Regions from separate parts of the Tumebacillus amylolyticus genome, predicted to be linked through region 3. Evidence: riboswitches for the same ligand, from Rfam matches in the RefSeq annotation. Region 3 holds a riboswitch; each other region holds the start of a gene.

Region 1 (7,715 bases), on a different contig from region 3:
GAGGGCTGCGGCGAGGGTGGCGAAGTAGGACTCCAACAGTTGTGTATTGTGTTCGTCACGGATGCGCAAGTCGGTCACCATGCGGTTGAAGCCGGTGATCAGCCGTGAGAATTCGTCAGAGTACAAGTCGGACGCTTGCACGGTAAACCGACCGCGCTGGACTTGGCGCATCATCTCTTGCAACTCTTCGACCGGTTGCTGAACGGCTCGTGCCATCAGCACCGCACTTGCCCCCGAGAAGGCCACACCGAGCAAGAGAACGAGGAGTGCCCATTGCCAGTACCCGTCGAACAGATTCGACGTCTCCGCCAATCGGATGTTGGTAGCAAGACCAAACAACATCGTCGGAATCGTCCCGATCAACAGCGCCGAGAGCGTATACTTGCGGCGGGTGGAGACGAGCACTTCCCCGTTGAGCGAGAGGTCGAGCGAGAACTCCTGCAAACTCCATGTGCGCAAGTAGGAGAGCATCGGACGAATCGCTTCGGTCGTCAAGTAGAACTCGATCATCGCATGCATCAGCGAGACGAGCACACAGCCCAGACTCGCCAACCAGATCATGCGGTACGGCAGATGCAACCACCCGTAGGAGATGGAAGCCACCGAGAGGACAACTCCCGGGATCGTGAAGCCGAGCATATGCGGACCGAGCGTCCGCTTGACGGTGAGCAACGGCATGCTGTGCAAACGAAGGTACGCCTGCTCGACATCTTGCACCGAACGGGATTGCCGCAGGAAAACATGGCGAATCGGCGCAATCTGGCGGAGGAACCAGAATCCCTCCACCGTAAACATACACGCAAGGGAAATCGCGAGGATGACCACCATGGTCAACATGTCTCTCTCTTGCAATTCCAAGGTGGAAAACATATAGAGACCGCCGATTCCAAATACGGCGACCATTGATCCGAGGAAATAATTGCGAACTAACGTGCGAAGGAAACGTTGGTAGATGGACATGTATTCAACCTGCCTTCGTCTTGAGTCGGGTAACGTGCTTGTACAGTTTCGGTGAGGGCGGGTCGAACTCCTGCTGTAGAACGTATGAAGAACGAACCGGAGACATTCCTTGCATAAAAAAAGCTGCGACCGAGTAGCGGCCACAGCTTCTTTTTGCTAACAACAGCGGGTGACTTCCCCGGAATCGTAGCGTTCCTTCAAGCGTTGCAAGTAAAAGTCGCGCTCCGAGAGCGGTTCTTGGTCGGGATGGGTGGCGTTGTGATGCTCAAGATACTTTTCATAGTCGGGCATCCCGAAAATCGTCTTCACCGAGGAACGCGCCTTGCTCATCCAGACGAGGGCGTTCTTCATAACGCACCCCTCCTCTTTTGAGATTAGAGATTCAAGTTTTGGTTGGTGGACTGGATAAACGGTGTCTCCGAAAGCGGCGGAGTCTTGCGGCCGGAGAGAATTTGAATCCAGACCCGAGCTGCGTCGAGCACGATCAATACGACAATCGCCATGAAGATCCCGCAGACTACTGCGTCGAGACGGTCGTTGAAAATGATCTGGTTCATCTGAGCGGTCGTCTTCGCCGGTGCCAGCAATTTGCCGGCATCAAGCGATGCTTGGTACTTGTCAGCATGGACGAGGAAGCCGATCTTGAGGTCTTGCGAGAAGATCTTCATCCAGCCGGCTGCAAGCGTCGTGGTGAGCAACCAGATCAGCGGAATGACGGTGACCCATACGTGTTTGACTTTGCCCGATTTGAGCAGGAACGTAGTCCCGACGGTAAGCGCGATCCCCGCAAGCATCTGGTTGGAAATCCCGAACATCGCCCACAGCGAGTTGATCCCGCCGAGCGGATCGATAACGCCCGCGTAGAGGAAGTACCCCCATCCGGCCGTAATCAACGCAGAGGCAAAGATATTCGCGAACACATTATCGGTGCGGCCCATTGCCGGAACGATGTTGCCAAGCAAGTCTTGGAACATGAAGCGACCGATCCGGGTACCTGCGTCGATCGTGGTCAAGATGAACACCGCTTCAAACAGAATCGCGAAATGATACCAGAACGCGGTCATCGCGGAACCGCCGAGGAACTTGGTGAAGATCGCCGCCATGCCGACTGCAAGCGCCGGAGCGCCGCCGGTACGAGCGAGAATCGAGTTCTCGCCAACGTCCTTCGCCCATTGGGTGAGGGTCGCGGCGTCAACGGTGAAACCGAGCTTCTGGATGGCGATGACCGCCGAGTTGACGTCAGCGCCAAGCACGGCTGCCGGAGAGTTGATCGCGAAGTAGACGCCCGGCGTGAGCGCACAAGCGGCGATCAACGCCATGATGGCAACACCGGACTCCATCAGCATACCGCCGTACCCGATGAAGCGTGCGTGGGATTCCTTTTGCACCATTTTCGGCGTGGTGCCCGACGAAACGAGAGCGTGGAAACCGGAAATCGCCCCACATGCGATCGTGATGAACAGGAACGGGAACAACGGACCTGCAAAGACCGGGCCGGAGCCGTCGAGGAAGCTCGTGATCTTCGGCATGTGGATCTCCGGACGGACGATCAAGATACCGATCGCGAGCAAACCGATGGTGCCGATCTTCAAGAACGAAGACAAGTAGTCGCGCGGTGCAAGCAAGAGCCAAACCGGCAAGATGGAAGCGATGAAGCCATACCCCATGAGCATCCACGCGAGGGTGGTTTTCTCATAGTCAAAGTAGTGCGCGATGGACGAATCAGCCACAACTTGGCCGAAATAAAGTGCGAGCATCAACAGAACGAACCCGATCACGGAGCCTTCCAAGACGCGACCCGGACGGATGAAGCGCATGTACACGCCCATGAACAGAGCGATCGGAAGCGTTGCGAACACTGTGAAGGTAGCCCACGGAGAATGGAACATCGCATTGACGACGACCATTGCCAGAACTGCGATCAAAATGACCATGATCGCCAAGACACCGACCAAAGCGAGTGTGCCGCCAAACGGCCCGATCTCGTCTTTGGCAATTTGACCGAGCGATTTCCCGTTGCGGCGCATCGAGCCGAACAGAATCACGAAGTCTTGGACGGCACCGCCGAGCACGACGCCGACGAGAATCCAGATCATGCCGGGCAAGTACCCCATCTGCGCGGCGAGGATCGGACCGACCAACGGACCGGCACCTGCAATCGCTGCGAAGTGGTGACCGAACAACACCCACTTGTTGGTGGGGACATAGTCTTTGCCGTCGTCGTTGATTTCAGCAGGCGTTGCCCGCTTGTCATCGAGGCCAAAGACGTTTTTCGCCATGTATTTCGAGTAGAAGCGATACCCGATGGCATACGTGCAGACGGCTGCGATGACGATCCAAGATGCGGAAATCGTCTCGCCGTTGTTGATCGCAAGCAGCGCAAACGCTACGCCGCCGAGGACTGAGACCACCGTCCAGATCAGGATCGAGAGCAAATTTTTGTTCACGGTGTGAAGCTCCCCCTTCAAGTAACGGAATATATGAAACCGTTTTACTATTAGAATTATACGACAACTTTGTGAAATTATCATCCTTATCGATAAAAAAACCGACCGTTTCGGATCCGGTCGGTTCTAAACGCTTATAGATAGGAACGAGCTCCGATGTAACGCGGGCCCCAATAGCTGTCGTGGAGAGAGTCGATCTTCACACCGTGCGAAGACGTCGCGGAGATGAACTGGTCGTTGCCGATGTAGAGACCCACATGGGTCGCACCAGCGCCGTAGGTGGTGAAGAACACGAGATCGCCCGCTTTGAGCGAGTCAACGCCGGAGCCGCTTGCGTACATGTCAGCTGCCGTGCGCGGTGCGGAGACGTCGTACTGTGACAGAACATAGCCGACGAAGCCGGAGCAATCAAAGCCGGACGGAGTGCGCCCGCCCCATGCATACGGGGTGCCGAGGTACTTCTCAGCCGTGTCGATGACTTGATCTGCTGTGGTCGTGCCTTTCGCAGCGCGGAGTTTCGACGCAGCTGCTTGAATCGCCGGGCCGGTTTCCGTGCCCACTTTGCCGTTGACTTCGATTCCGTGGTCGCGTTGGAACGCGCGAACGGCGTCTGCGGTGATCTCACCGTAGTAGCCGGTGTTCTCCGGGTATGTAAAGTAGCCGAGCAGTCGGAGGTCCGCCTGCACTTGAGTAACATCATTGCCGGTCGATCCAATGGTGATGAGGGTCTGTCCGTACGGAACAGCTGCATGTGCTTGCACAGTAGACAGAGACGGCGCAACAAAGACGAGGGCAGCAACAAACAAAGCTTGTACAATACGCTTCAAAATGAAATTTCCTCCCCAAGCGGCCTCCGAGGTTAGTTGACGGGTTCGGGTCGAGAGTAACCCTTCCGCCCGCAGGCGGTTCACCCCATGAAAATAAGTCCCCCGTACTGGTTTGCTTACCAGATTCGGCCAATTTCGACATGATGAAAGTCTACCATACAAATTGTCAGAAATCAACGAAATGAGAGATTCTAGGCAGAAAATAATTTCGACAAGTGAAAGATCAAGAATGAAAGCGATTTCAAAATAAAAACGGTCTCTCATTCGCCGTCCGCGAAGTGAGAGATCTTTTTTTCATAGAGTTTGAAGAACGGATAGTAGATCAGCCCTGCGATCACGAGGTCCACACCTTGCAACACAGCTCCCCGCCACGAACCGTCCGCGAGAAAGCCTCCGAGAAACACCGGCATCGTCAGCGGCGGTTGTACGGTCGGCACAGGGACGAGCCCGGTGTGCATCGCGAGGAAGTTCACCGTCACGATCACCGTGGGAGCCAACAAGAGCGGCAGGACGAGGATGGGGTTTAACGCAATCGGTACGCCGAACACGACAGGCTCGTTGATGTTGAACAGCCCCGGCACCAGCGCCACTCGCCCGACCTGTTTCAACTGCTGGACTTTCGATCGTAACAGAAAGAACACCAACGGAAGCGTCGCCCCCGAACCGCCCAAGTGCGCATACATATGAAAAAACGGCTCCGACACGATGTGTGTCGCCGGCTCCCCTGCTCCCAGCGCTTGGATGTTCTCACTGAGGTTGGTCTGCCAAAGCGGGTAGGCGACCGAAGAAACGACGTTCATCCCGTGGATTCCGACCGCCCAGAGCAACATCATCAGCCAAATCTGCAAGATCGCGGAAGGCAACGTATCTGAGGCTTGCACGAGGAAGCTCAGTTTCGCCATGACGACCTGCGGCAAGGTCAAGGCCGTTGCCGGGTCGAGCGGGTGCGGCGAAAACGTTGTCGTCACCCACCATTCCAGCAGAAACGCACCTCCCACCGCGAGAAAGGCAGGAATCATCATCTCAAACGACTTTGAGACGTTCGGCGGGACGGCGGGCGGCATCTTGAGGATCAATCCGCGCCGGAGCAGAAAGCGATTGAGTTCTGCGACACCGATGCCGGTCAGCATCGACACAAACAGCCCCACCGCGCCGAGATTGTCGAGAAATTGATCGAGCCGGATCGCGTGCAATCCGATGAGATGCCCCTCCTGTCGAACGCCCACCGGCAGGCAGAACACCAACAGTGTCGCCATCGCCATCAACCCCACTCGCCCGCCGTCGATCTTGTAGTGCTTGGCGAGACTTTCGGCAACCCCGTAGCAGACCCAGAACGCAATGAGACCGAATGTGAGCTGAAACGGAACCATCAGCATCGGTCGAGCGTCGGTCAACCACGCATTGATTGCCCCCAGCACGCCGTCCTGAATGCCTTCGGGCAGTGGAGGAATGGCAAAGATCAAGAAAATCGAGCCGACGATGATCATCGGCAACGCGCTTCCAATAAAAGCATTGCGGATCGCCTGCATATAGCGGTTCTCCACGACCCGTGCAGTCACGGGCAAAATCGTGCGTTCCATGAAAAGCAGGAGTTTGTTCATGAGGTCAGACTCCCTGCTCCATCAAGGCAAGCGCTTGACGCAACGCCCCAGCACCATCGGCGAGCGCGTAGGTCCGGCCCTCAATCACGCCGGCCGGGCGACCGTGAGCGGCGATCGAGTTCATCAAATAGCGCACTTGCGGCGCAATCAAGAACACATCCGCCTCCTCCACGTGATCCTGGACTTCATTGCTGCCAATCGCCCGAATCTGCGCTTGTACACCCGCTTCCTTGGCGGCCGTCTCCATCGAGTTCACCAGAAGCGACGTGGACAGGCCAAAGGAGCAAACCAACACGATGCTGTTCATCCACGTACTACCTCCCCTTGCGCCAACAATCTCCAGAGATGTCCCAACTCACAAGCCGGAACTTCAATTCCTAATGCATCGGTCACGCTCTGCAACGCGTGCAGAATCTGATCGCCCCCTTGAATCGGCGGCGGCAGTTCGCCCCGTTCTTCGGTCGGCCATACGCCGCGTTGCATGCGGTGTTCAATCGCCATGACGAGATGCATCGTCACGCCAATTTGCAAATCGACATCGATCTCGCGCCCCCAGATCTGGGCAAGTTCTTCGAGTGCTTTCACAATCTCCGGCACGAGGAAGTACGGATTGACCCGGCGCACGGTGCGGCGCAACGTCTCAATCAACGCTTCCCACACCGGCGTCTGCGGCTCTTCTCCAATTCTCCATTGCAACGTCGACCCGATCAGATGCGAGATGCGGCGCAGGCCCACGCCGGTGAGAATCTCCTGCGCCGAGACGAACGGGACTCCCTCCAAGTTCGGGTTCAAGGTCCCCGCCACTGCGAGCAACGGGCCGTCGCCGACCAGTTTACGCATCCGCTCCGGTGTTTCTTCTAAAGAAGTGATCGAGATCGGCACGATTTGGAGTTCGTAATCCTCCGGCAACACCAAGCGCTCTTCCAAGATCGCTTTCAACTGCATCGCCGATCCTTGACCTGTGACACAAACGACCGGGAGAACACCTCGACGAACGCTGTGCTCCTCCTCGCGAGTCGTGACATCCCCAAGCGCGCGCTGCACCAATCCGTTTTGCAACGATTCAAGCGTCGTACCCGGTGCAAACGCCGCCCGACGGACAGCATCCATCACCAATCGGGTCGTCACGCCCGGCACCGTTCGCACAGCAAGATCGGTGTTCGCCTGAATCCAATCGCCGACGCCGAGCAGATCGCCCATGTCGACCAACAGCAACACACCCTTGCCTTCATCCACTTGCAGAGCCAACTGCGTCAAACTCTCCGTCACTTCAGGTGTCGGCATCTCCAACGGGACGTTGTACGCAACGCCGTGCCCGGTGCCGAGCAATTGCTGAGCCGTCTCCAACAAGGACGATGCCGTCGACGCACCATGAGCGACCACGATGACGCCGATGCGAGCAAACTGCGGGGTCTCCACGGCGGACGCCAGCAAAGTCGCGACGAAACCGACTTCACTCTCCGGCAGTCGAATTCCCGTCCGTTCTGCAAAAAAGTCCACCATCTCCCCCGCCGCCCGGTACTCATCCGGCGCTTCCACATGCAAATTCGCTAGCCCCGGGCTCTGCAAGGGTGCTCCTGCTCCCAACCGATCAACCGCCGCTCGCAAGTGCAAAGCGGCGCCAAAAACGGTCTGTGACGAAAACACACGCTCCATATGAAGAGAAGCGAGATCGAACATCTCCTCGACCACTTGCAGGAATTCCTCGCCTACCATGACCGCCAAGTCATGACGGCGCGATTCGAACTGTCGCGACACCCGTTGGAGGAAACGACGAAAATACACGTCGATCTCACCGGACAGCACGCGGTTGAGCTCGTCCTCGTTCAGCCCGCGCCGACGCAGTTCGACCGCTTGTTGTTCCAACATCTCGTATACGC
Region 2 (7,715 bases), on a different contig from region 3:
TTCTTCAGGGGGTCCACCGATCATGATTCAGCAAAAAAACCGCCTGATGCTCTGGCTCGCAACGGGAACCGTCGCGCTTTCGTTCCTCGTCCATGTTCTGCAACGCTCTCTTCACTTGTTCTCGCACTCCATGAGTTCGATGGACAACATGGTCTCCCACGCCGCCCCGTCTCAGGTCCTATTAAATGTAGTGCTCGCCTTGCCCGTACTTTTGTTGCTCACCGCCATCGTGGCATTTGTCAGACAGCAAGACCACAAGTTGCTCCCGCTCCTCATCATGCTCACCCTGACTTTCGCCAGCTTCTCGATCATCGCCGGCGGCGGCGGTACCGTGGAATTTCATTTCTCCATCTTCATGGTGATCGCATTCCTCGCCTTTTACGAAAGCGTTCCGCTGCTGCTCGCGATGACCGTCCTGTTCGCCCTGCAACATGTGCTCGGCTTCTTCGTCGTCCCGGAATTGGTCTTCGGCGTACCTACCTATTCGTTCACTATGCTCTGCACGCACGCCGTCTTTCTCGTGCTGACCTCCGGAGCCACTTCCTGGCTGCTTTTGCAAAAACAAAAACTAACCCTCCAACTCGAAGCGGAAAAAGCCGCCCAAGCCGCCACCCTGCAAAACGCATGGAGCAGCGTCCGCACACTCTCCACCGATTTGGAGCACATGTCTGGCGTCGTCTCCTTGCAATCGGACGACGTCATCCAGTCCAGCGAAGAGATGTTGCAAGCGGTGTCGCAAATTTCCGATGGACTGGAAACTTCCAGCCATTCGATCGCGCAGATCGAGCGCGACTTGCAGGGCATCAACGGCCGCATCGGCACGACGGCCGAAGCCTCGAACTCGATGCACACCCGAGCCCAACACGCCGCCGAGATCATCTCCACGACGATTGCCAACATCCGCGCCCTGTACGAGCAGATCTTGGTCGTCTCCGAAACGAACGTGACCTCCGAGCAGACCATCTCCGCCCTCAACACCGAATCGCAGAAAGTCGGCGGCATCATCCTGACGATCCAAAAAGTCGCCGAGCAAACCAACTTGCTGGCGCTCAACGCCTCCATCGAAGCAGCCCGCGCCGGCGAGCACGGTCGCGGATTCGCCGTCGTTGCGGACGAGATTCGCAAACTGGCGGAACAGAGCCGCCAAGCCACCGAGGAAATCAAAGTCATCCTCACCAAACTCAGCGACGACTCCGAAAAATCGGTGAAACAGATCGCCATCGGACGCGTTGCCACGTCGCGTTCCGTATCGCAAGCCGAGAGCTCCATCGAAGGCATGTTCCGCATGACCGAAGTCACCGAAGGGCTGATGGATGCCATCCGCCATCTCAACTCTTCTATTGAAGACATCAATCGGAACTCCAAGCACATCTCCGGCGAGATGACCAACATCGCCTCTGTCACCGAAGAGTGCGTCGCTTCGATGGAACAAGCCAAAGTCATCACCGAAACCCAACTTCACGCAAACATTGTCGTCAACACCGAACTGCGCCGCCTCAAGCAACTCTCGCTCTCCCTCCAACAGCAATTTCAGGACCAGTAGAAAAAAGGACGCAACCACCGCACGGTGGTTGCGTCCTCTTTTTCCGAGACCTGTTAGTTTTTCAATCGGTACGGCACCGAGATGACGATGATGTCCTTGCTGTGCAGAGCCCACGCTTTGATCAGCAGCGACGTCTGGTTGTGCAAGATGCGGTGCCACCATTTGCGCGTGACGAACTCCGGCACGAGCAGGGTGATGAAGTCGTTCTCCGAAACCCGCGCTTCGGCGGAGTCTACGAAGCGGAACAAGGGCCGCAGAATGGAGCGATATTGCGAACGCAGGGTGACGAGTCGGACGCCCGGGTTCCACTGCCTCCACTTCTCCTCCATCGCATGAAGGGCCTCGAAGTCGAACCCGATGTACACGCAAATGATGTTCTCCGGCCGTGTCAGCGACATCGCGTAGGCGATCGATTCGTTGACGACCTGCGAGATGCTGGAGATCGGGATGATGACCAAGTTGCCAGTCTGCTGCGGGTGTACCTTTTGAATGTCGAGACGCAATTCCGAAGCGACGACATCATAGTGACTGCGAATGCGCAGGAAGCAGACGACGATGATCGGCAGAATCACCAGCACGACCCAAGCTCCCTCTTCGAACTTCGTGACTGCAAAGATCGTGAGAACCGCCAAGGAAACGACGGCGCCGATGCCGTTGATCAACGCTTTGCCCTGCCAGCCTCGATCTCGCAGACGGAACCAGCGACGCACCATCCCCGTCTGGGACAACGTAAACGACAGGAACACCCCGATCGCATACAGCGGAATCAAGAGATCGGTATCGCCGTGGAACGCGACGATCAAGAGAATCGCCGCGAGCGACAGCGCGATGATGCCAATCGAATACCCCAGTCGGTCCCCGCGCAACGTGAACTGGCGCGGCATGTAGCCGTCCTTCGCCATCAGCGCCGCCAACAACGGGAATCCCGTAAACGACGTATTCGCCGCCAAGATGAGAATCAAAGCGGTGGTGCCTTGGATGTAATAGTACAGACCCCCGCGTCCGAACACTTCCTCCGCCACTTGCGAGAGAACGGTGACATGCGGATGCGGCGCGACGTGATACAGGTACGCAAGCAATGAAGTTCCCGCGAACAGCACGGCGAGCAAGATGCCGAGCACGCCGAGCGTGTTGGCGGCGTTTTTGCCCTCGGGGCTTCGGAAGTTCGGGGTGGCGTTGGAGATCGCTTCCACCCCCGTCAGCGCCGAACAGCCGGAAGAAAACGCCTGCAAGATCACAAACCACGTAATTCCGTTGATCGCCACTTCATGCGGTCGCGAGAGATCGACGTCGACGTGTCCGTTTTTGAGCGAAAAAAGTCCGGCGACGATCAGCACGAGCAAGCCGAGGATGAACGCATACGTCGGGTAGGAGAACACCGTCGCCGATTCGGTCACCCCGCGCAAGTTGAGCACCATGATGAGCAGAACCATGAGGACGGAGATCAATACTTTGTGCTCAAGAAACGAGGGGAACGCCGACGTAATCGCAGCGACACCCGCCGTGATCGAAACCGCTACGGTCAAGATATAGTCGATGAGCAGCGAGGCTCCCGCGACGAGGGCAAACTTGTCGCCCAGTTGGTCTTTGGAAACGACATACGCACCGCCGCCGCTCGGGTAGGCGTAGATAATCTGCCGGTACGAGAGGATCAGCGTCGTCAACAGCAAGACGATCGCCAGCGAGATCGGCAAGGAGTACCACATCGCCGAGGCACTGACGGCGACGAGGACGCCGAGGATCGCTTCCGTCCCGTAGGCCACGGACGACAGCGCATCTGAGGAGAGAATCGGCAACGCTTTCCACTTCGGGAGCCGTTCATGATCCAATTGCGAAGACTTCATCGGTCGCCCGATCAAAAACCGTTTCAGATCGCGAAACATGCAAAACCACCTTTTTTCTTCATTAGATTCATGGCTGTACGAAAAAAGACCGATGCACACTCCTACTTTTCGCGTGTTTCTGCGAAAAACAGAAGTCTACACCGGTCTACGAATCACCCGACTCTCGGTCGCCCGACAGCCCTGTGCTTAGTCCCCCAGAGAAGTTGCTTCTTGGTCGCGTATGAACTTTTCCAGATCGCGGTCGAGGATGAACATCTCGACAAACTCGCCGATCTTGGTCGAGATGTCACTGTGGCTGGCGATGACTTTGCACCCGGTGATCTGCGAAATCAACGCTTCGGTGTCGGCGCTGAAATTCTCGCGTATCGTCTGGCGCATCTCTTTGACCAGCTTCTTGCCTTTGTCTGACTGCACCAGCGTTTTCTCCTCGTGAGTCAGCACGCCCTTGAGCCGAAGAATCACCATGTCGCGCATGATGTACGTCTTGGTCTCCTGCGGTCCTCTCCCCAGAATCTCACGCTGGAACTTGATGTAGGCTTCACTTATATCTGCTTCCATTTTGGCTTTCAAACTCTGCGCCATATCCACCCACCTCAGGTACAAGAAAACACAAAAAGACCATCTAAATAGAAGGTCTCTGACCTTCCCTGCTTTAGCCGACGAAGTTAGCTGACGGGTAGGATGGCAGAGAAGTAACTTCACTCATCCCTCCCGCGCAAAACGCGCAGGATTAACCCCACTGGATTGGGTCCTCCGTATCCGATGACTCGGATTTAGGCCGTGATTCAATTGTGACTATCATACTCCCTCGCGGCTCTCGTTGACAAGAGGGTTTTTTAGAAAAAAAACTCCCCACGCCGAAAGCGTGAGGAGTTTCATTTTCAAAGCTTACTTGTTCACCAGCAAGACGACAATCGACGCCAGCGAGAAGCAGATGCCGAGCAGATACATGAACGACACGGTCTGCACTTGGCTCATCCCGCTCTTCATCAGCGTATGGAACGTGTGCGACTTGTCAGCATGGTAGATCGGACGCTTCTCTTTGATGCGGCGGATGATGACGAAGACCGTGTCAAAAATCGGCACGCCCAGCGCCAAAACCGGCACGATCACCGAAACGAACGTCGCCGACTTGAACGCTCCGTCCACCGCGATGGCCGCCAACGTAAATCCAAGGAACGTCGCGCCGGCGTCTCCCATGAAGATCCGCGCCGGATGGAAGTTGTGGCGCAAGAACGACAGGCAGGCTCCGATCAACGCCACGGCGTAGAACGCCACATCGTTGTTCGACGTCAGCAACGAGACGAAGACGAGCGTCGTCGCCGAAATCGAGGCGATGCCCGCAGCCAATCCGTCCACGCCGTCGAGGAAGTTCAGCATGTTGGTGATCGCGACGATCCAGACGATCGTCACGAGCCACGACAACCACTCCATGCCATGATCGGCAAACGAGTAGTACGGCTGCTCAATCCACGGGATCGTGATCGAAGAAACTTTGACGCCGAACTTGATCAGCACGCACGCCGCCACGATCTGCGTCAAAAACTTCGGCCACGCCGGGAAGTCCTTGCCCTGGGTCTTGTAGTAGTCGTCCACCAACCCGATCAAGAACAAGAGACCGCCGCCGATGACGATCCCGAAGTAGCGACCGTCAAATGATCCATAATATGTTTCCACCGCTGTCATGGTGATCAGGAATCCGATGAAGATCCCCGCTCCGCCCAGCACCGGAATCGGTTCTTTGTGCAACTTGCGCGGATTCGGCATGTCGACGAATCCGGTTTTCATCGCCACTTTGCGCAGGATGGGCATCATAAGAAACACCAGCACAAACGAGACGATCAGTGTCAAGGTCAGTCCTTGTGTCAGGGATTGCATGTTGAGTTCGTACGCCTCCCTCTGCGCCACATAGGTTGCTTTTCCTTAGTGTGCGCAATTCCTCCGAAAACAATCGTACCTATTATATCATAGGTGTCGTGTGCGTGGACATTTTTATGACGGTGCAGAAAGTCTTGGTTCTAGTACGGGTGGACAACTCATAGAATCTAGCAACCACAACAAATTTGCCAGTTTCCTAAAGGAGGAACTTCCCCACATGAACACAATCGTACTCTTCCATGTCGTCGCCATTCCCCTCGTCTTCATGCTCGGACGCATGTCGAACAAGGTTGCCTTTCTCCGTGTCAAAGCTCAACGCGGCTCTTCGGTGCAAGACTTCCTGCGCACCCGCGAGTAGTTCACGAAACCGTCCCCTCCACACCCGACCCAAAAAAGCCCCGACCGTCCCTGCGGTTCGGGGCTTTTTGTAATTTTTTTGAAGTTTACTTATGAAATTTGCAAATTACTTATGAAGCTGATATATTCATAATAGAGAGAATATTCATAGACTATAGAAATAGGAGTGAATCAGAACATGAAAAAGTTTACCACCACGCTGTTGGCGGCTGCCATGCTCGCAACCGCTATGGTTGGCGTCCAGGAACTGACGATTCAAAAGGCACACGCGGTTGATCCTTACAATGTAAGCTTCTCCGGCATCACGGCCTCGGCCGGTGTCAACGTACGTTCCGGTCCGGGGACGAACTACCCGATCGTTTCGTCCATTGCGGGCAACGTCTCGGTGCAATTCTCCGGTCTCGAATACGGCACGATCGTCAACGACGTTTGGTACAACAAGCCGGACCCGCGTTGGTTCTACTACATCGAAGGCGGTCAGAAGCGCTACATCGCTTCGGCTGTGGTCGACGGTCTTCCGCCGAAAGCCAGCATCCGTGCCAAGGACCGCGCCATCGCGTGGGCCATCGATGCACAGGGTCGCACCGACTACAACGGGTACTGCCAGATGTTCGTCGAGAACGCATACGGCACCACCGGACAGTACGCGTCTGCGATTGCCGCTTCGAACTCCTTGAACACCGGCGGTTCCCTCGCTTCGGCTCCAATCGGCGCACTCGTGTTCTTCGCACCGGCTGCCGACAACGGCTACTACGGCCACGTCGGGATCTACATCGGTCAGAACACGATGATCAACGGGAGACAGTCCGTGATGGCAGACAACATCGCGGCGTCCTCGTACTTCACCTCCCGCTACACGGGCTGGGGCTACGCTCCGTCCTCTTGGCCGGGCCATTACTAAGAAAAAAAGACGCGATCCCTTACGGGACGCGTCTTTTTTCGTTCTGCGTTCGACCGCTGTTAGCGGTCTTTGAGTTTCAGGTAGTCGTTGAGAATTTGCTCAACGGCGAGCAGGCGGTCCATCTTCGCCATCGTCGCTCGGGCACCGCCGGAGGACGTGATGTAGTTGGATTCCCCGGTTACGATGAAGCCTGCCAATTGGCGGGCCGGGTCGTAGCCTTGTTCACGCAGGGCCGGTACGACCGTTGCGAGAATTTCGTTCAAGAGGTCGTTCTGCTCATCAGGGCGGAAAATCATCGTCTTGTCGAGGTTGGACATGTGGGGGTCCCTCCTTTTTTTCAAATCAAGACTGGACGCGGTCGATCTGGGCGCCGAGGCTTTTGAACTTCTCTACCGGGCTTTCGTAGCCGCGGTCGAGGTATTGCAGTCCTTCGATGGTGGTCGAACCTTGAGAGGCCAGACCCGCCACGATTAAAGCACCGGCTGCGCGCAAGTCGCTTGCCAGCACGCGAGCGCCGTTCAACGTCTCAACGCCGTTGACAATCGCGGTATCCCCGCTGATCTTGATGTCGGCACCCATGCGGGTCAACTCTTGCGTGAAGCCGAAACGAGCGTCGAATACGGTTTCCTTCACGTACGAGATGCCTTTCGCCGTGGTCAACAGCGTGAGCATCGCCGGCTGCAAGTCGGTGGCGAAACCGGGGTAGGCGAACGTGATGACGTTGGTGGCACGCAGTTCACGGTTGGTGGCATCGACCGTGATGCTGTCGCCCTCCATCGTGATGTCACAGCCCATGTCAAACAACAGCGACGGAAGACCGGCCAAGGTCTGCGGAGCGATGTTCGAAACGGTGACGCGGCCGCGCGTGATCGCTCCGGCGCACAAGTATGTACCGGATTCAATGCGGTCGCCCATGACGGAGTAGCGAACGCCCTTGAGGCTTTCGACTCCCTCGATGGTGATGATGTCCGTGCCGACGCCGCGGATGCGAGCCCCTGCTTTGTTCAAGAACATCACCAAGTCTACGATCTCCGGTTCGCGAGCTGCGTTGTAGATCATCGTGGTGCCTTCTGCAAGAGCACCTGCCGAAATCGCAGCGTTGGTTCCGCCGACGGTAGCGCCGTAGCGGGTGCCGAGGAACATCGCCGAGCCTTTGAGGCGGCCGGTCGATTCTGCGGTGACTGCCCCTTCG
Region 3 (7,715 bases):
CAAGGAGACCGACGCAGCATGATGTTGAACTGGTGGGAAGACCTCAAGCCGGCAGGACCATTGAAAACCCTGAACTTCTTGACCCAAGTGACCCCGTTGACGTTCGATCCGACCGAATCGTTCGATGTGGTCACCCGCAATGTGATCACCAACCTCTACGAAGGGCTGTTGGTGCAAGACCCTGTGACGCTGGAGTTGGGACCGGGCATCGCCGATTCCTGGGAAGTGGTCGAACCGGGTCGCGCCTTTCGCTTCCATCTGCGCACCAACACGCGCTTCTCCGACGGAGACCCGATTTTGGTGGAGGACGTGGTGTACAGCATCCAGCGCATTCCGCAGTTCGAAGGGGTCGGCATCTGGGTTTCAGAGGATGCCCCCCGCGTCATCCGAATTGAGCTGGACCAACCGATGCACTGTTTCCTCGACTACCTTGCCACGCCTTCGTTTAGCATCGTGTCGAAACGTCACGTCGAAATGCACGGCTTCCACCGCGAGAACTTGGTGACGTCAGGCCCGTTCAAACTCAAGGAAAACGCAGACCATCATCCCTCGCTCGTGTTCTTGGAGAAAAATCCCTACTATTGGGACGCTGCCAACGTGCAACTCGACGCCGCGGTGTACATCCCAATCATGGATGCCGACGAGCGCTTGCGACTCTTCCGCACGAGGTACTCGCCGAGCGGGCAGCGGTTGTACTACTTCCTCAACCACGCGCCGGTACTTAGGTACCAAGAACTCAAGCACGACCCGGAGTTGCAACCGGAGCCGGTCTTGGCGACGATCGTCCTCACACCGAACCAGCGAAAAAAACCGCTGGACGACGCCCGCGTGCGTCGAGCGCTTTCGCTCGCCATCTGTCGTCAAAACGTGATCGAGTCCTGCCTCCCGCATCTGGACGCTGCCGATGCTCTCGTTCCGCAGAACATGCGAAATTTCCCGGAAGCTCGAGGGTTGGTGTACGAGAACGAAGGAGAAGCACGGCGCTGTCTGCAAGAGGCGGGCTACGAGAACGGGATTGGATTCCCCGAGATGACGCTGACAATTCTCGGACACGAGTACATGGAGCTCATGGCTCAATCGTTCATCCAAGATTGGAAGCGGGTATTGGGAATCACCGTGCGCTATGAGCGGTTGCCGTGGGGCGAGTATCTACAACGTCTCGACACAGGAGACTACGACTTGCTCTACGAAACGTGGCACACCGACATCGCAGACGCAGGGACGTTCCTGTTGCCGCTCTCCACAGACCATCCGTTCAACACGAGTGGAAGTTCCGATCCGCGCTTTGACGAGTTGATGGAGCGGTCGTTGGAAGAGATGCAAGAGGAGAGGCGCACGGAGCTGTACTTGGAGGCGGAGCGCATTGCGTTGGAAGAGATGGCGACGATCCCGTTGTTTTTCGAAGCCCACTTCTGCATGGTGGACTCCGGTGTGCTGGGGGCGCAGTTAAGTCGCACGGCGGTCTTGCCGCTGAAACACATTGAATTGCTTGAAGGGAGGTGATAATGATGGAAAACGTAAAAGCACTCGCTACCGAGGTTGTCGAAACCGAGGAAACCGTTGAAACGGTTGTCAACGCTGAGAAGCTCTCCGAGGAGGTCGCCCTGACCCCGAAGCGTCTGAGCAAAGTGGTTACGATGCGCCTGCTTTCCGAGTGGTAGAACCTACTTAGGAGAGGAAATACAGACTGCTCTGCAACCGAGAGCAGTCTGTATTTTTCTAAAAATGGTGATTTCCGTTAAGCAAAATGATATTCTGTTTATGACAGAATATTTGAGATAAGGGGTGACGAGCATGAGCAACACGACTTCCACAGCAGCGCCCGGATTCCGCGATGTCATTTCAAACCGCAATTACGTCTGGTTATGGCTAGGCCAAACGATTTCCCAGATCGGGGATTCCCTGACGATCGTCGCCGTCCCGCTGTTGGTGTACGCACTGACACAATCGGCGACTTCTTTGACGTTGACGTTTGTCATTGAATCTCTGCCCTGGATTCTGATCGGACCGTTTGCAGGTGTGTTGATCGACCGCATCAACCGACGAACCGTCCTCATCTGGGTCGATCTCCTGCGAGCTTTGATTGTGGCTGCGATTTTCTTTTCTCATTCCGTGTCGTTGATTTATGTGATGATTTTCTTGTCACAGACGTTGGCGGCCGTGTTCGCTCCGGCTCGTTCGGCGGTCATCCCGGAACTGATCGAGCGCGACTTGTATGTCAAAGCGATCTCTCTGTCACAAAGCTCGTTCCAAACGGTGCAAATTCTCGGACCGTTTTTGGCAACGGGTGTCATTACGTTGTTTGGAGGTCCGAGAGCGTCGTTTCTGGTGGACACCGTCACGTTCTTGGCGGCCGTCTCCTGTACGATGATGATCCGGTTTCCAAAGCAAAGCGTCAAAGCAAACGCCGGGCAACCGAAAGTCTCGTTCTTCAAGTCGTTCGGTGAGGGAACCGCTTTCTTGGTCAAGCACAAAGTCCTGCGCTATGTGACGGCGATCAATCTGTTGAAAGCGGTCACCCAGTCGGTGATCCTCGTGAGCAGCGTTCTGTACGTGAAGACCCAATTGCAGATGTCGGAGCAAGACAGCGACCGTGTGTACGGACTCGTGGTGGCTGCGACGGCGATCGGGATCATCCTCGGTACGACGTTGATCGGAATTTTGGACAAGAAACTCGACCGCCGATTCTTGATCATCGGAGGTCTGATGCTCCAAGGGGCGACGTTCCTGCTGATTCAGTTCCAACCGGGAGCTCTGGCGTTGATCTTGATGTATGGATTCTCCGGTTTCTGTGCGAGCGGGGCTTTGACTCCGGTGTCGGCGTGTTTTGCAGAATCCACGCCGAACGAAGTGCGCGGTCGCGTCTACTCGGTCGTTAATTCGGTTATTCGAATCGCACTCGCCATCGGCTACTCGGCGGCGGGTCTCGTCGGCGCACAATACGGGGCCGTCGCGTTGTTGACGTACGGAGGCATCCTGTTGCTGGTGGCAACTCCGATCTTGACGTTGCTCTTGCAGGGCATTAGCGCGTTGCAAACGAAACAAGCCGTCGTCAATCAAACGGCCACGTCCGCGAAATAGACAAATACAAGAGGAGATCCGCTTAGCGGACCTCCTCTTTTTTTTATATGCACTGGTAGTGGGAAATTTGCTGGAGCGGGATGGTGAATGGTTCCCAACGGCCGATTCTCTGCCGCCAACGGAAGCCGCTCACTAGGTTCCAACTTACATTCGTCGGAAACGCCCAGAACGGACGACCGAATCTCGGCCAGATGAACACGTTTCGATGCAAGCAGAATCGGATGCCGTGCGGGTCTTGCGGATGAAATCCGCCCGGTCCGCCGCCGTGGAACCCCCCGCCCGGTCCGCCGTGAAAAGCTCCTCCTGCTCCACCACCGCCATATTGCTGCGGGAGTTGGGGCTCAAATTGCGGCGGCGGTCCGGGCGGCGCTCCTCCGGGACCTCCTTGGCCCGGGCCAAACGGAGGCGGTGGGGCGGGGCGGTACAGATCGGCAAATGGAACGGCGACGGGAATGTAGGACCAGTCGGAAGAATCGGGCCCTTTTTTGCGACGTGACATAGGGCAATCGCTCCTTTTTCCTGACTTGATTTCTCAATGCTCACAACATATGTAAAGGAGCGGAATTGTGCGTTTGTCCTCCCTGATTTTCTTGTCGATTTTACGTCTGGTCTAAATTACCACTGGTCAAATCTCCCTTAAATTGTTGAGACAATTCAGGTTCCATGTTACCATTTCGACATAGAACGACAGCCGAATCCATAGATTCTAGAACTATGGTACGGGGGACGCAACACATTGGGGTGAATGTACTGGAACCGTTCTGCAAGTCAACGGAACCACAACTAGGGAACCTCTTCCCGAACCCGTCAACTAACCTCGGAGGCATTTAGGAGGACAAACAATTGAAAAAGTACTGGAGACACGTACTCACCGCCACTGCCGTAGTGGCCGGTCTTTCGTCGATGATGGGAACTGCTGCACAGGCAGCCCCGGAGTATGGTGTGAATGTTCAGGTGAACGACCAATTGGTGCAGTTCCCGGATGCAAAACCGTTTCTCGACGACAATGAACGACTACAGGTACCGCTTCGTTTCGTCTCGGAGTCTATGGGCTACGATGTGAAATGGAACGCGGTCGGCGATGATGTCAAAGTCAGCATCGTCAAAGGCTCCCACACCGTCACCGTCCAAACCGGAACCGATACCGGCGTGGTGAACGGTACGCCGGTGGACATGGATACGACGTCTGAATTGATCGACGGTCGTACGTATGTACCCCTGCGTTTTATTACGGAGTCGCTGGGCGGCGCGGTGAAATGGGACGGACCTTCGAGTTCCGCCCTCTTGTCCACAGATGGCAAGACCTACACACCGGTGGCCCAACCACTTCAAGCCTTGGCAGGACCTGCACTTGGAACGAAGATCGTAGAAGGAGCCAAGCAATTCATCGGCGTCCCGTATGTTTGGGGCGGCACGACGCCCAAGGGCTTTGATTGCTCGGGCTTGGTGACCTACGTCTTCAATCAGAACCATGTCTCGGTAACCCGCACCTCGAAACAAATGTTCCAAAGCGGACAAGCCGTGTCCACCAACGCGCTACAACCGGGGGACCTCGTGTTCTTCAACACCTCCGGCGCCGGCGTTTCGCACGTCGGCATCTCGCTTGGCGGTACGCAATTCATCTCGGCGACCTCTTCTTCGGGCGTCAAGATCGATTCGCTCAACTCCGGCTACTGGGGGGCACGCTACCTCGGTGCCAAGCGCGTCCTGTAACAACCACCCAAACACTGTTGAAAAAAGAGCATTCGGGAGACTCCCGGATGCTCTTTTTTGTTTGACACGATCTAGACGTTGTCGTAGTATGTTTATAAAATAGCAAACGTTTGGAGGTTTCGTCTATGTATGAGCGTGGGTACCGAACCGAAGAGGACCACTATGAGTGCCTGTTTTGCGCCGCGTCCTATGAAAAAGGGGTGATCTACCCGGAGGACGGTGTGCTCTACGAGTCGGAGAAAGCGATGAAGCGCCACATCGAGCAAGCACACGGCTCGGTGCTGACCGCTCTGCTCGGACTTGGGAAAAAAGAAACGGGCCTCACCGATACCCAACGCAATTTGCTGGAACTGTTTGCGGCGGGCTACAGCGATGCCGAAATCGCAGCCAGAGTCGGCGGGAGCACGTCCACGATTCGAAACCACCGTTTCACCCTGCGAGAGAAGGAACGGCAAGCGAAAATCTTTCTCGCGATCATGAGCCAACTCGACGGTCTCAGCCCGCAACGAGGTCGTCATTCCGCCAACCACGACCACGTCGGACCAAGCGAGTTCCCAACCAAGGCGAAGAAGCGACTTGAAGCTCTTCAAGACGTGATCAAGTTGTTCCACCCCAATCGTCGGTACACCGAAGGAGAAGTCAACGACATCATCCGCGGCGTGTACACCGACCACGTCTTGGTTCGTCGTCTCTTGATTGAGCACGACATGCTGGACCGCGAAGCAGACGGAAGTACCTACTGGATGAAGGGAGCTCTGGACATGGACAAAAAAGCCCAACTGAAATGGGAGTACAAAAACACCCGCCGTCCCGTCGGCGTCTACCAAGTGAAATGCTTGGTGAACGGCAAAGTTTTGATCGGTAGTTCCAACAATGTAGACGGCATGCTCAACCGCTTGCGATTCGAGTTGAAGTCGAACATGAACAGGATTCCGCAGTTGCAAGCCGACTACAACCAGCACGGAGCCGATCAGTTTGTCTTCGAAGTGCTGGAATTGGTCAAACCGGAGTCCGAGGGTCCGCAAGACTTTGTCGCCGAAGGAGAGCAAGCGAAAGCCTTGGAAGCCAAGTGGTTGGAGAACCTGCAACCGTATGGAGACCGCGGGTACAATGAACAAGAGTAACTTACGAAAAAAAGCCCTGCCGTCGCCGAGACGGGCAGGGCTTCTTTTCGCTGTCACGTAGATGGACAGGGCTTTTTTGCCAGCATGTAGACGGACAGGGCTTTATTTGCATTACTCGCAGTCGAGCAGTTCGACTTTGCCGGTTTCGAGATCGTAGCGGGCGCCGACGATGCGGAATTTGCGTTCGTGAATTCTCTTGGCGTATTGAGGATGGGAAGCTTTGATTTCATCTACGACTCGTTGGACGTTGGCACGGACGGAAGCTTCGACGAGGTCGGAGGGGTGTGATTGTTGCGCGGTTTTCACGGCCGGCGTGATGCGTTTGACGAGCGAGCGAATATGTCCAGAGGGCTGAGTGCCTTTTTCCAAGGCGTCGACGGCGGCTTGAACCGCTCCGCAACGCTCGTGCCCGAGGACGACGATGAGCGGGACATCGAGATGCTCGACGGCGTATTCCATCGAACCCATCACTTCATCGCCGAGCACATGGCCGGCCACACGGGAGACAAAGAGATCGCCGAGCCCTTGGTCAAATACCAACTCCGGCGGAACGCGAGAGTCGGAGCAAGAGAGGACGAACGCAATCGGATGTTGCTTCGGCGCAATCTCATGGCGACGGGCGATGAGGTTCTTCGGATGGCTGAGATGTCCGCTTGCAAACCGTTCATTGCCATCCACCAAAACCTGCAACGCCGCCGCAGAAGGGTCCCCATGCGCCGCCTGCAAGGACTGCGTCGGCAAGAGCGTCAACACAAGCGGGAGAAGGAGTGCTGGAAGCCAGGGTTTTTTCATGAAGAGTCCTCCTATAACGCCGTTGATGATCTTAGTGTGCCAGAGTTGTTACAAGTAAAGTCCCTTGGACGACGGAGTAGGAGGCGAGATTCTTGTAAAGGAAATGGGGGTTGTTGTCACCCTGACATACGTGAACGCATGCGTGCGGGGGAGTTTACTACCGTTCAGCTTTCTTTTTGACGACCGGAAGGGAAGTTATTCCATGTCAAGATGAGTCCTGTTGATTGTGCGAGAACCAGAATTTCTGATTGAAGCTTTTTCTTGTCTTTTTTGTCCAAGTTCTTCATAAAATGATTCTGAGGAGACAATGTAGATTTCATCATTTGAAGGTCTTCTAAAACACTTTCTAATACGATCGCATTGGCTTGCTCGTCCTGGACGTGTCTTATGGTTTGAAAGGAAACTATTTTTCTTGCGTTATGATCTGTAAACTTTGTTTGTGCGATGGTTTGATCGAGGCAGACTTCTTGTAGCTTTTCTGGGAGACGTGAAAAATGAGGCTGTTTCAACACCTTTTTTATGCCATAAATTTGATCGCCGACGAATTTTTTGTTGATATATTTTTCTAGTAAGGATTGGACAATTGGATATACATTCGCTAATTTCTTCAGTTCTCTGTACCCGGTCCAGCCAACTCCTGCCTCTTCAGCCCTCCGTTTTTCATCCTTGTCTTCATTTGCATAGTTCGTATATTTTTTTATGGTCGAGATCGAAACCTTCGATTCAGCCGCGATTCTTTCTACGGTGTACCCCCGCTCAAGAAGATATGCAACCTGTCTCTCCATTCCAAAGCCCGTTTTCTTTTTCCGAGACAATTCCATCTCAAGTCTTTTGAGTACACGCAACTCTGGAGATGTTGGACTTTCTACATAACAGAGGACTTCCTTTTGCTTCAGTTGTTTCAGGCTTTCATAACGGCGGTATCCCTCGACTAAAGTGTATGTGATTTCGTCATCGTTCACTTCTACTAACAACGGTTCATGCAAACCATTTTGGATGATGCGT
Region 4 (7,715 bases), on a different contig from region 3:
AGAGCACACGGACTCGCGAAGTACCCGAGAGTTCGCTCATACCCGACAGGCGGTCGTCCGAAGCGGGGCGAGCCGACGACGAGGTCCTCCTGTCCGGTGTATCGGTACAGCAAGACGTAAAACGTTGCCAGCAAGACTGTATAAAAAGTAACATCCTCCGACTTCGCAAGTTTGCGCAATTCCGTGGTGACTTCTCGGCTTAGCTCAAAGGGATAGCCCGCACCGTTATGAGTCTGTACCAGCGGTCTTGGACGGTCTGTCGGCAAATCCAAGACAGGCGGAGCGGCGAGTAGCGATTGCCAGTAGTCCCAATGCTCCGCTCCTCGGCTGTCTGCCAACATCTGATCTTGCCAAAGCACATAGTCTGTATAGGAAAGTCCGGTCGGCGGGAGGTCGGGTGACAGACCGGCAACCCGCGAACGATAGAGCATCCCCAACTCCTCCATCAAAACGATCAGCGTCCATGTGTCCGACGCGATGTGATGGCTGTTCAGGAGGAGGACGTGTTCGTTGTGGGAACGGGAAAAAAGATGAGCGCGGAAAACAGGCCCTTTTTCAAGATCAAAGGGAGCGTGTGTTTCTTCTATTAAATGGGAATGCAGTTGCTCCGTGTCCCAACCCGATGCGTCCACGAGTTGAAGGTGTGCTTCGCCCTCAGGGTGGATCACTTGGACAGGCTCTCCCTGACGAACTGCATACGTCGTGCGCATGATCGGGTGTCGAGCAACCAGATCCTGCATAGCTCCTTGCAAAGCGGTGATATCGAGCGTCGATGGAACGGTCCAAGCCATCGGCAGGCCGTATTCGGCTCCGCTTCGGTTCATGTTCCATAAAAACCACATCGCTCGCTGACCACGGGACAGTGCAGCGACAACGGGACTCACTTCCGTTTTTTTGCCTAAAATCCCAGTATTCATCACGTTTTCCCCCAAATTTGTCTACCTCAGCTACCCCGCCAAGTTAGTAACATTCTACTGATACAGACTCATTCTAGTGATACAAGTAGGGGCTGTCTAGCAAAATTTAATCCCTTGAATCCAGTTGTCCCGCCAATCAGGAAATGTAAGGCTGATTAGTAAATAAACTTCCAAGTGATGAATGCGCTTTAAATATGCGATGTACACGCAACGATCTCACATCGTCCTCTTCCATAATTCCTCGTTGATCTTCTACTTTTTGGAGACACTGTTACCATCCATACTTTCGGAGGGGTTCACATGGTCTTCTATGTCGCGATTGCCATCGTAGGATTATTTGTTATATGGGGTGCCGTTTTTCCCAGCCAGTTGTTGGACGTGGCCAATCAATTATTGGCGCTTACAACGGCGAAGTTCGGCTGGTTTTATTTGATTGCCACCGTGTTTGTGCTGGGCTTTTCCATCTATTTAGCGTTTAGCAAGTACGGCACCGTTCGACTTGGTCCGGATGATTCCGAGCCTGAGTTCTCCGACTTGACGTGGTTCGCCATGCTGTTTAGCGCCGGCATGGGGATCGGGTTGGTGTTTTGGGGCGTGGCAGAACCGATCGACCATTACGTGAACCCACCGCTTGGAACTCCCGGTAGCACGCCGGAAGCCGCGCGCGTTGCCATGCGCTACTCGTTTTTCCATTGGGGTCTCCAGCCTTGGGCGATCTACTCCATTCTCGGTTTGGTGCTTGCCTACTTCCAGTTCCGCAAAGGTGCGAAGGGGTTGATCAGTTCCACGTTCCTCCCGCTGCTTGGAGACCGTGTGAACGGACCCATCGGCAAAACCATCGACATCCTCGCGATCTTGGCCACTGTGTTCGGCGTTGCGACATCGCTTGGATTTGGAGCCTTGCAAATCAACGGCGGTTTGCATTCCGTCTTCAACTCTCCGATCTCTCCTGTGATGCAGATCGGGATCATGGTGGTTCTGTTGATTCTGTATCTGCTCTCTTCCACAACCGGTCTGGAAAAAGGAATCAAAGCACTCAGCAACCTCAACCTCTACGTGGCGTTTGCGCTGCTTCTGTTCACGCTCCTGCTCGGCCCGACTTCCTTTTTGTTTGACACCTTCACGACGACCCTTGGGGACTATCTGCAGAATCTCGTGCAGATGAGCTTGCGGCTGACCCCTTTTTCCGGCGGTACGTGGGTGGGCGACTGGACTTTGTTCTACTGGGCGTGGTGGATTGCGTGGGCCCCGTTTGTCGGCATGTTCATCGCGAGGGTTTCCAAAGGTCGAACGATCAAGGAATTTGTGATCGGTGTGATGTTGGTACCCAGTTTCATGAGTTTCGTTTGGTTTTCCGTTTTTGGCGGCACCGCGTTGCACTTTGAACTCTTCGAGCACTACGGGATCGCACAAGCCGTGCTACAGGACAATACGGCCGCCCTCTTCAGCACGCTCGCACACCTTCCCTTAGGGTATTGGGTATCGTTGTTGGCCACGCTCTTGATCGTGACGTTCTTCGTCACCTCCGCCGATTCGGCAACGTTCGTTCTCGGCATGCTCTCCTCCGAGGGGGACTTGAACCCGTCGAACAGAGTCAAAATCACATGGGGGGTCCTACAAGCCGCAATCGCTGTCGTGTTGTTGCTCAGCGGCGGGCTCCAAGCTTTGCAGACCGCTTCCATTGTGACTGCGCTCCCCTTCTCCATCATCATGTTGCTGATGTGCTACTCGATCCACAAAGCCCTGCGGGCTGAGTACAAAGAAATTTCGCGCCTCCGCAGAAAACGGGAACAAAAACTGGACGAGTTGATTCTCTTGCAAACGGAAGAAAGCTGACTTCCTCAAAAAAAAGAGGTGTACCCGCTCTGCATGTCGGGTACACCTCTTTGCTTGTCTTACTTTTTCACGAGCCCTTGCTCTTCCAACCAGTGTTCTGCAACGTCGCCGGCCTTTTTCTTCTCGATATCCACTTCGGCGTTCAGTTCCGCCATTTGCTTCTCGTCGATTTTTCCGGCCAGCTTGTTCAACACATCTCCGACTTCCGGGTGTTGCTTCAGCACTTCACTTCGCACGATCGGCGCAGCGTAGTACGGCGGGAAGAAATGCTGATCGTCTGCGAGCAGCACGAGGTTGTTTTTCGCCAATTGGCCGTCTGTGGTGAACGCGTCAATCGCTTGGACTTTTCCGGAGGTGAGCGCTTGGTACTTGAGTCCGGGGTCCATCGCTTTGACGTCTTTGAAGTTCAAGCCGTAGGTGCTCTTCATCCCCTTGAGGCCGTCGTCGCGGTCGAGGAATTCCTGCTCCGTGCCGAACACGATCTCGCCTTGGTGCGCTTTGAGATCGGAGACGGTTTTCAAGTTGTACTGTTTCGCCGTTTCCTGTGTGACGGCGATCGCGTACGTGTTGTTGAACCCGATGGGGTTCAGCCATTCGATTTTGTATTTGTCGGGGAACTCGTTTTTCACTTTTTGATAGACGGCGTCGGAGTCGCTCATCACTTTTTCTCCCATGATGTTCACGAGGCCCGTGCCGGTGTATTCGACGTAGACGTCGGCGCTGCCGCTCTTCATGGCGCTGAAACAGACGTCCGTGCCGCCGAGGTAGGATTTGGTTTTGACTTTGAGGTCGGTGTTTTTCTCCAACATCAGCCCGACCAAGTTCGCCATGATGTCTTGTTCCGTGAAGTTTTTGCCGACGACTGTGATTTCATCGGACGCTTTCGAACCGGTCACGGCGGAGCACCCCGTCACCAATCCGGCAAGCGAAACAGCGAGTGTACCTGCAAGCAAAGCTTTGATTGTTCCTTTTTTCAAAAAATCGTCCCCCTCGTAAAATTAGTTCAGTTCTTTTCGAATACGCAGACCTTTGGGCGTTGCCAAGCGGTCAATCCAAGCCAGAAGCAAGTCGAACACAATCGCCAGCACCGCCGCCGGAACGGCCCCTGCCAAGATAACGCCCGTATCGACCATCGAGATCCCGCGCAGGATCAAGTCGCCGAGGCCACCGGCCCCGATAAACGAAGCGAGCGTGGCCACGCCGATCGTCATGACCGTCGCGGTGCGAATACCGGCGAAGATCATCGGACGTGCGAGCGGCAGTTCCACCATTCTCAGCAATTGAAAACGCGTCATGCCCATGCCGCGTCCCGCTTCGAGAAGCGCCGAATCCACATCGAGAATGCCCGTGTAGGTATTGCGAAGGATCGGAAGCAGCGCATACGCGACCATCGCAATGATCGCCGGAACCGACCCAATGCCGAAGACGGGAATCATGAACCCAAGCAACGCAAGGCTCGGGATGGTTTGTAAGATGGAAACGAGTCCGAGAACTGCCCCTGCCAATTTACGATATCGAGTCAACAGAACGCCCAAGGGAATCGAAATCAAGATCGCCCAGAACAACGCGATCAACGAGAGCGTCATATGTTGCAGGCTCGACTCCAAGATGTCTGTCCAACGGTCAGCGAACGTCGTCAAAAGTTCATTCACCACTTGCAGCCGCCTCCTCCAGATAAGGTTTGGAAAGCACATCGACCAAGCAAGCGCGGGTTACGATCCCGACGAGTTTCCCCTCTCCGCTCACGACCGGTACGTGTCCGTAGGGTGCATCTTGCACCAACGTGATCGCATCCCACAGCGGAGTTTCGGGACGCAGGGTCGGTGCATCTGTGCGCATGACATCGGCGAGCGTCTTGGACTCCTCCGAATAGCGCTTGTAGATATCGGCCGTGTCGGCAATTCCGTGGTAGCGGCCGTCTTGATCGGCGACGAGAATCGCGGTGACCCGCTTGCGTTGCATGGTCTGCACCGCTTCGGCGAGGCCTTTGTAGCGGCTCATCTTGACCGGTTGAAGGAGCATCACGTCGGCGACGGTGAGCGCCGGTTTGGCCGCGAGACGTTTTTCCCCGATAAAACCACGTACAAAGTCGTTCACAGGATGGCGCAGAATGTGGTCAGGAGTGCCCTGCTGGATGACTTGACCGCCTTGCATGATGATGAGTTCATCGGCGATCTTCAGCGCCTCGTCCATGTCGTGCGTGACAAATACGATGGTTTTGTGGAGTTCTTGGTTTAAACGGATGAGTTCGTCTTGCAATTGTTCCCGCGTAATCGGGTCGAGCGCGGAAAACGGTTCGTCCATCAAGATGATGGGCGGATTCGCCATCAGCGCGCGTGCCACACCGACACGCTGCTGTTGGCCCCCCGACAATTCGGCGGGGTAGCGGTCACGATACGAGGCTGCATCAAGCCCGACCAGTTCCAGCAACTGATCAATCTTGGTCAGATCATGACCTTTTTTGCCATCGGTCAAACGCGGTACCAGTGAGATGTTCTCGGCGATCGTCATGTGTGGAAACAGACCGATCTGCTGGATCACATACCCGATGCGGCGGCGGAGCTCGGCGGAATTCTGCGCTTGAATGTCTTGGTTAAACACGCGGACTTCGCCTGAGGTGGACTCGATGAGGCGGTTGATCATCTTCATCGTGGTCGTCTTGCCGCACCCGGACGGTCCGACGAGCACGACGATGTTGCCCTGTGGGATCGACAAATTCAAGTTGTCGATCACCACGTTGTCCCCATACGATTTGGTGACATTGCGAAACTCGACTGCATTTCTTTTCACTTCAACATCCCCTCCCAATTGCTGGTGTACCAGGTTTGGCGGGGTCTTTTGGCTGTGAACATGCAAAAAGACCCTACCAAAAAACGATAGGGTCCGAAAAAAACTACGCAAAAAAGACCCCATCGGTTCTCATCGGGTCAATGTGTGTGAAACCTGCATGCAATTGACCCATCTCTACGCTGACGAGGTTAGCTGACGGGCTCGGGAAAGATGGTTCCCTACGAGCTTGGTATTCACCCAAGCAACGATGCGCCCCAGGAAATGTGGTTCCCCCGCTTCCCAATAGGAGTATCAGGAATTAAGCAATACCTTTAGGATAGACGACGATTGTGTTCATTGTATGTCCGTGAATAAAAAAAGAGCCACCTTTTCACAGGTGGCCTTTTTCGCGAACTTGCTGTTCCTCCAAAAGTCCCAGCTTTTTCGCGACGAACGGCGTCGTGCTGGCTTGCAAGAGCAACGTGAACAGAATCGCAACGAAAGCGATCGCCGACATCAGCTTCGCGTCTTCCAAGCCGGAGCTTCCGACGATCCCGACCAACGCGGCGGCGATGACGCCCGTTTCGCGCGTCCAGAACAGGAAGAGAATTTCGTTGCGTTTCCATTTCGCCCTGCGATCCGGCAGCAAGCAGCTCAGCACGGTGATCGGACGTGCGAGGAATACGAAGACCAAGACGACGAGCAGCCCTTGCAGTCCGTAATCCTGGAGAACGCTGAAATCGACTTGACTGCCCAGCAAGATGAAGATCAACATGCGCAACTTCAAGGACACCGCGTCGATGAACTCGTGAGCGGCGTGCTCTTGTTTGGGGAGGATGGTCAGTTTGAACGACTCCGCATTCCCGATCATCAACCCGGCGACGAACACGCTCATGAATCCGCTGGCATGAATCCACTCCGCACCCAAGTACGCGGCGAGCACCGTAATGACGATGACCATCGGGGCAAACTCCCGAAGCAGACCGCGGTCGTTCTCGGAGATTAGGAAAGCGGCGATCCATCCGACGATGGCGCCGACGACGATCCCGCCCAATGCGAGCTGTGCGAACTGCAACCCGATCGAGCCCCACTCGACGGCGGCTCCGGTCGTCATCAACAGCGAGAACACAACGGTCGCCATGATCGCCCCGGTCGCATCGGTAAACGCCGACTCCGTGATGACCGTCTGGCTGACTTTGCGACGCACGGGAAACTTTTGAAAGATCGGCACGAGAGCCGCCGGGTCTGTGGAAGCCAAGATTGACCCGAGCAACAGCGCCGGCATAAACGACATGTCGAAAATCCAGACTGCGGCGACGGCGACCACGAGAGCCGTCACGACAACCCCGAGTGTTGAAAGCAACGTGATCGTCCGCCAGACTTCCTTGAGCACGGACAGGCGCGTAATCATGCCGCCGTGGAAGAGGATGAACGACGCCCCGAACAGGAGAATCGCTTGATTGGCGGTCGATTCGGATCGGATGTCCACCAGATCCAATACGGATGGCGAGAGCAACATCCCGATGAGGATGAACAGCACCACGTCCGGGATGCGCAGCTTTTCGGAGAGCTTCCCGCCAAGCGTCCCTACGAAGAAGACAAGTAAGATTGCCGTTAAAAAGGTTTGAGCGAGTTCGACAGCATGAGAATGCATGAATACCTCCTGCGAGCACGGTTTATATACTCAATTTTACCACACCGCTTCTGAGGTCTAGGGTGCCCCAAAGACGGGTAGCGTCTCTTAGCTAACCCTCGATTCGTTTTTCTGCCGTAGTCTCGCCGCGTGCTCTAGGGACAATCGTGAAAAATCAAGTTCTTCCTTCCTATTAAAAGGGGAGCTTCTAGTACAAGAGGCTCCCAATCCCACCACACACGAGGACTACCACCCACGCGGGTACTTTCCAAAAAACCAACAACCCGAATGTCAACAACGCCAACGCCACGTCTATCGGTTCTCGGATCGCCTTGGTCCAGACCGGATTGTACAAGGCAGCGAGCAGAATGCCGACCACCGCTGCGTTGATTCCATTCAACACCGCTTGAACCTTCGGCATCCCCCGCAGAGTCGACCAAAACGGCAGAGAGCCACCCACCAGCAAGAACGACGGGAGAAAAATGGCGACCGTGGCGATCACGGCCCCTTTCCAACCTGCCAGAATTGCACCTATGTATGAGGCGAACGTAAACAGCGGC

What was found. A riboswitch is a leader RNA that binds a small molecule or an ion and turns the genes downstream of it on or off. The one in region 3 is predicted to bind cyclic di-AMP.
Region 1: another riboswitch for cyclic di-AMP. It lies ahead of JJB07_RS11805 (C40 family peptidase); the one in region 3 lies ahead of JJB07_RS24055 (C40 family peptidase).
Region 2: another riboswitch for cyclic di-AMP. It lies ahead of JJB07_RS03750 (Na-translocating system protein MpsC family protein); the one in region 3 lies ahead of JJB07_RS24055 (C40 family peptidase).
Region 4: another riboswitch for cyclic di-AMP. It lies ahead of JJB07_RS03245 (ABC transporter ATP-binding protein); the one in region 3 lies ahead of JJB07_RS24055 (C40 family peptidase).

What each region holds. Positions count from the first base shown of each region.
Region 1 is NZ_JAEQNB010000003.1:363,239-370,953, forward strand. Features, by position in the region: gene JJB07_RS11790 (HD-GYP domain-containing protein) at 1-960, opposite strand, end outside; gene JJB07_RS11795 (YbdD/YjiX family protein) at 1,117-1,311, opposite strand; gene JJB07_RS11800 (carbon starvation CstA family protein) at 1,335-3,407, opposite strand; gene JJB07_RS11805 (C40 family peptidase) at 3,542-4,234, opposite strand; cyclic di-AMP (ydaO/yuaA leader) riboswitch at 4,241-4,375, opposite strand; gene JJB07_RS11810 (PTS sugar transporter subunit IIC) at 4,495-5,835, opposite strand; gene JJB07_RS11815 (PTS sugar transporter subunit IIB) at 5,840-6,142, opposite strand; gene JJB07_RS11820 (sigma-54-dependent transcriptional regulator) at 6,139-7,715, opposite strand, start outside.
Region 2 is NZ_JAEQNB010000001.1:804,451-812,165, reverse strand. Features, by position in the region: gene JJB07_RS03760 (methyl-accepting chemotaxis protein) at 23-1,543, shown strand; gene JJB07_RS03755 (APC family permease) at 1,597-3,426, opposite strand; gene JJB07_RS03750 (Na-translocating system protein MpsC family protein) at 3,574-3,969, opposite strand; cyclic di-AMP (ydaO/yuaA leader) riboswitch at 4,026-4,177, opposite strand; gene JJB07_RS03745 (MraY family glycosyltransferase) at 4,276-5,265, opposite strand; gene JJB07_RS03740 (hypothetical protein) at 5,483-5,623, shown strand; gene JJB07_RS03735 (NlpC/P60 family protein) at 5,801-6,523, shown strand; gene JJB07_RS03730 (IreB family regulatory phosphoprotein) at 6,583-6,840, opposite strand; gene murA (UDP-N-acetylglucosamine 1-carboxyvinyltransferase) at 6,866-7,715, opposite strand, start outside.
Region 3 is NZ_JAEQNB010000005.1:414,759-422,473, reverse strand. Features, by position in the region: gene JJB07_RS17560 (peptide ABC transporter substrate-binding protein) at 19-1,503, shown strand; gene JJB07_RS17555 (hypothetical protein) at 1,509-1,661, shown strand; gene JJB07_RS17550 (MFS transporter) at 1,795-3,081, shown strand; gene JJB07_RS17545 (hypothetical protein) at 3,125-3,580, opposite strand; cyclic di-AMP (ydaO/yuaA leader) riboswitch at 3,761-3,922, shown strand; gene JJB07_RS24055 (C40 family peptidase) at 3,925-4,794, shown strand; gene JJB07_RS17535 (DUF2087 domain-containing protein) at 4,920-5,918, shown strand; gene JJB07_RS17530 (carbonic anhydrase) at 6,030-6,710, opposite strand; gene JJB07_RS17525 (ParB/RepB/Spo0J family partition protein) at 6,875-7,715, opposite strand, start outside.
Region 4 is NZ_JAEQNB010000001.1:684,776-692,490, reverse strand. Features, by position in the region: gene JJB07_RS03265 (hybrid non-ribosomal peptide synthetase/type I polyketide synthase) at 1-917, opposite strand, end outside; gene JJB07_RS03260 (glycine betaine uptake BCCT transporter) at 1,218-2,753, shown strand; gene JJB07_RS03255 (ABC transporter substrate-binding protein) at 2,813-3,730, opposite strand; gene JJB07_RS03250 (ABC transporter permease) at 3,752-4,447, opposite strand; gene JJB07_RS03245 (ABC transporter ATP-binding protein) at 4,398-5,543, opposite strand; cyclic di-AMP (ydaO/yuaA leader) riboswitch at 5,707-5,858, opposite strand; gene JJB07_RS03240 (cation:proton antiporter) at 5,914-7,176, opposite strand; gene JJB07_RS03235 (chromate transporter) at 7,364-7,715, opposite strand, start outside.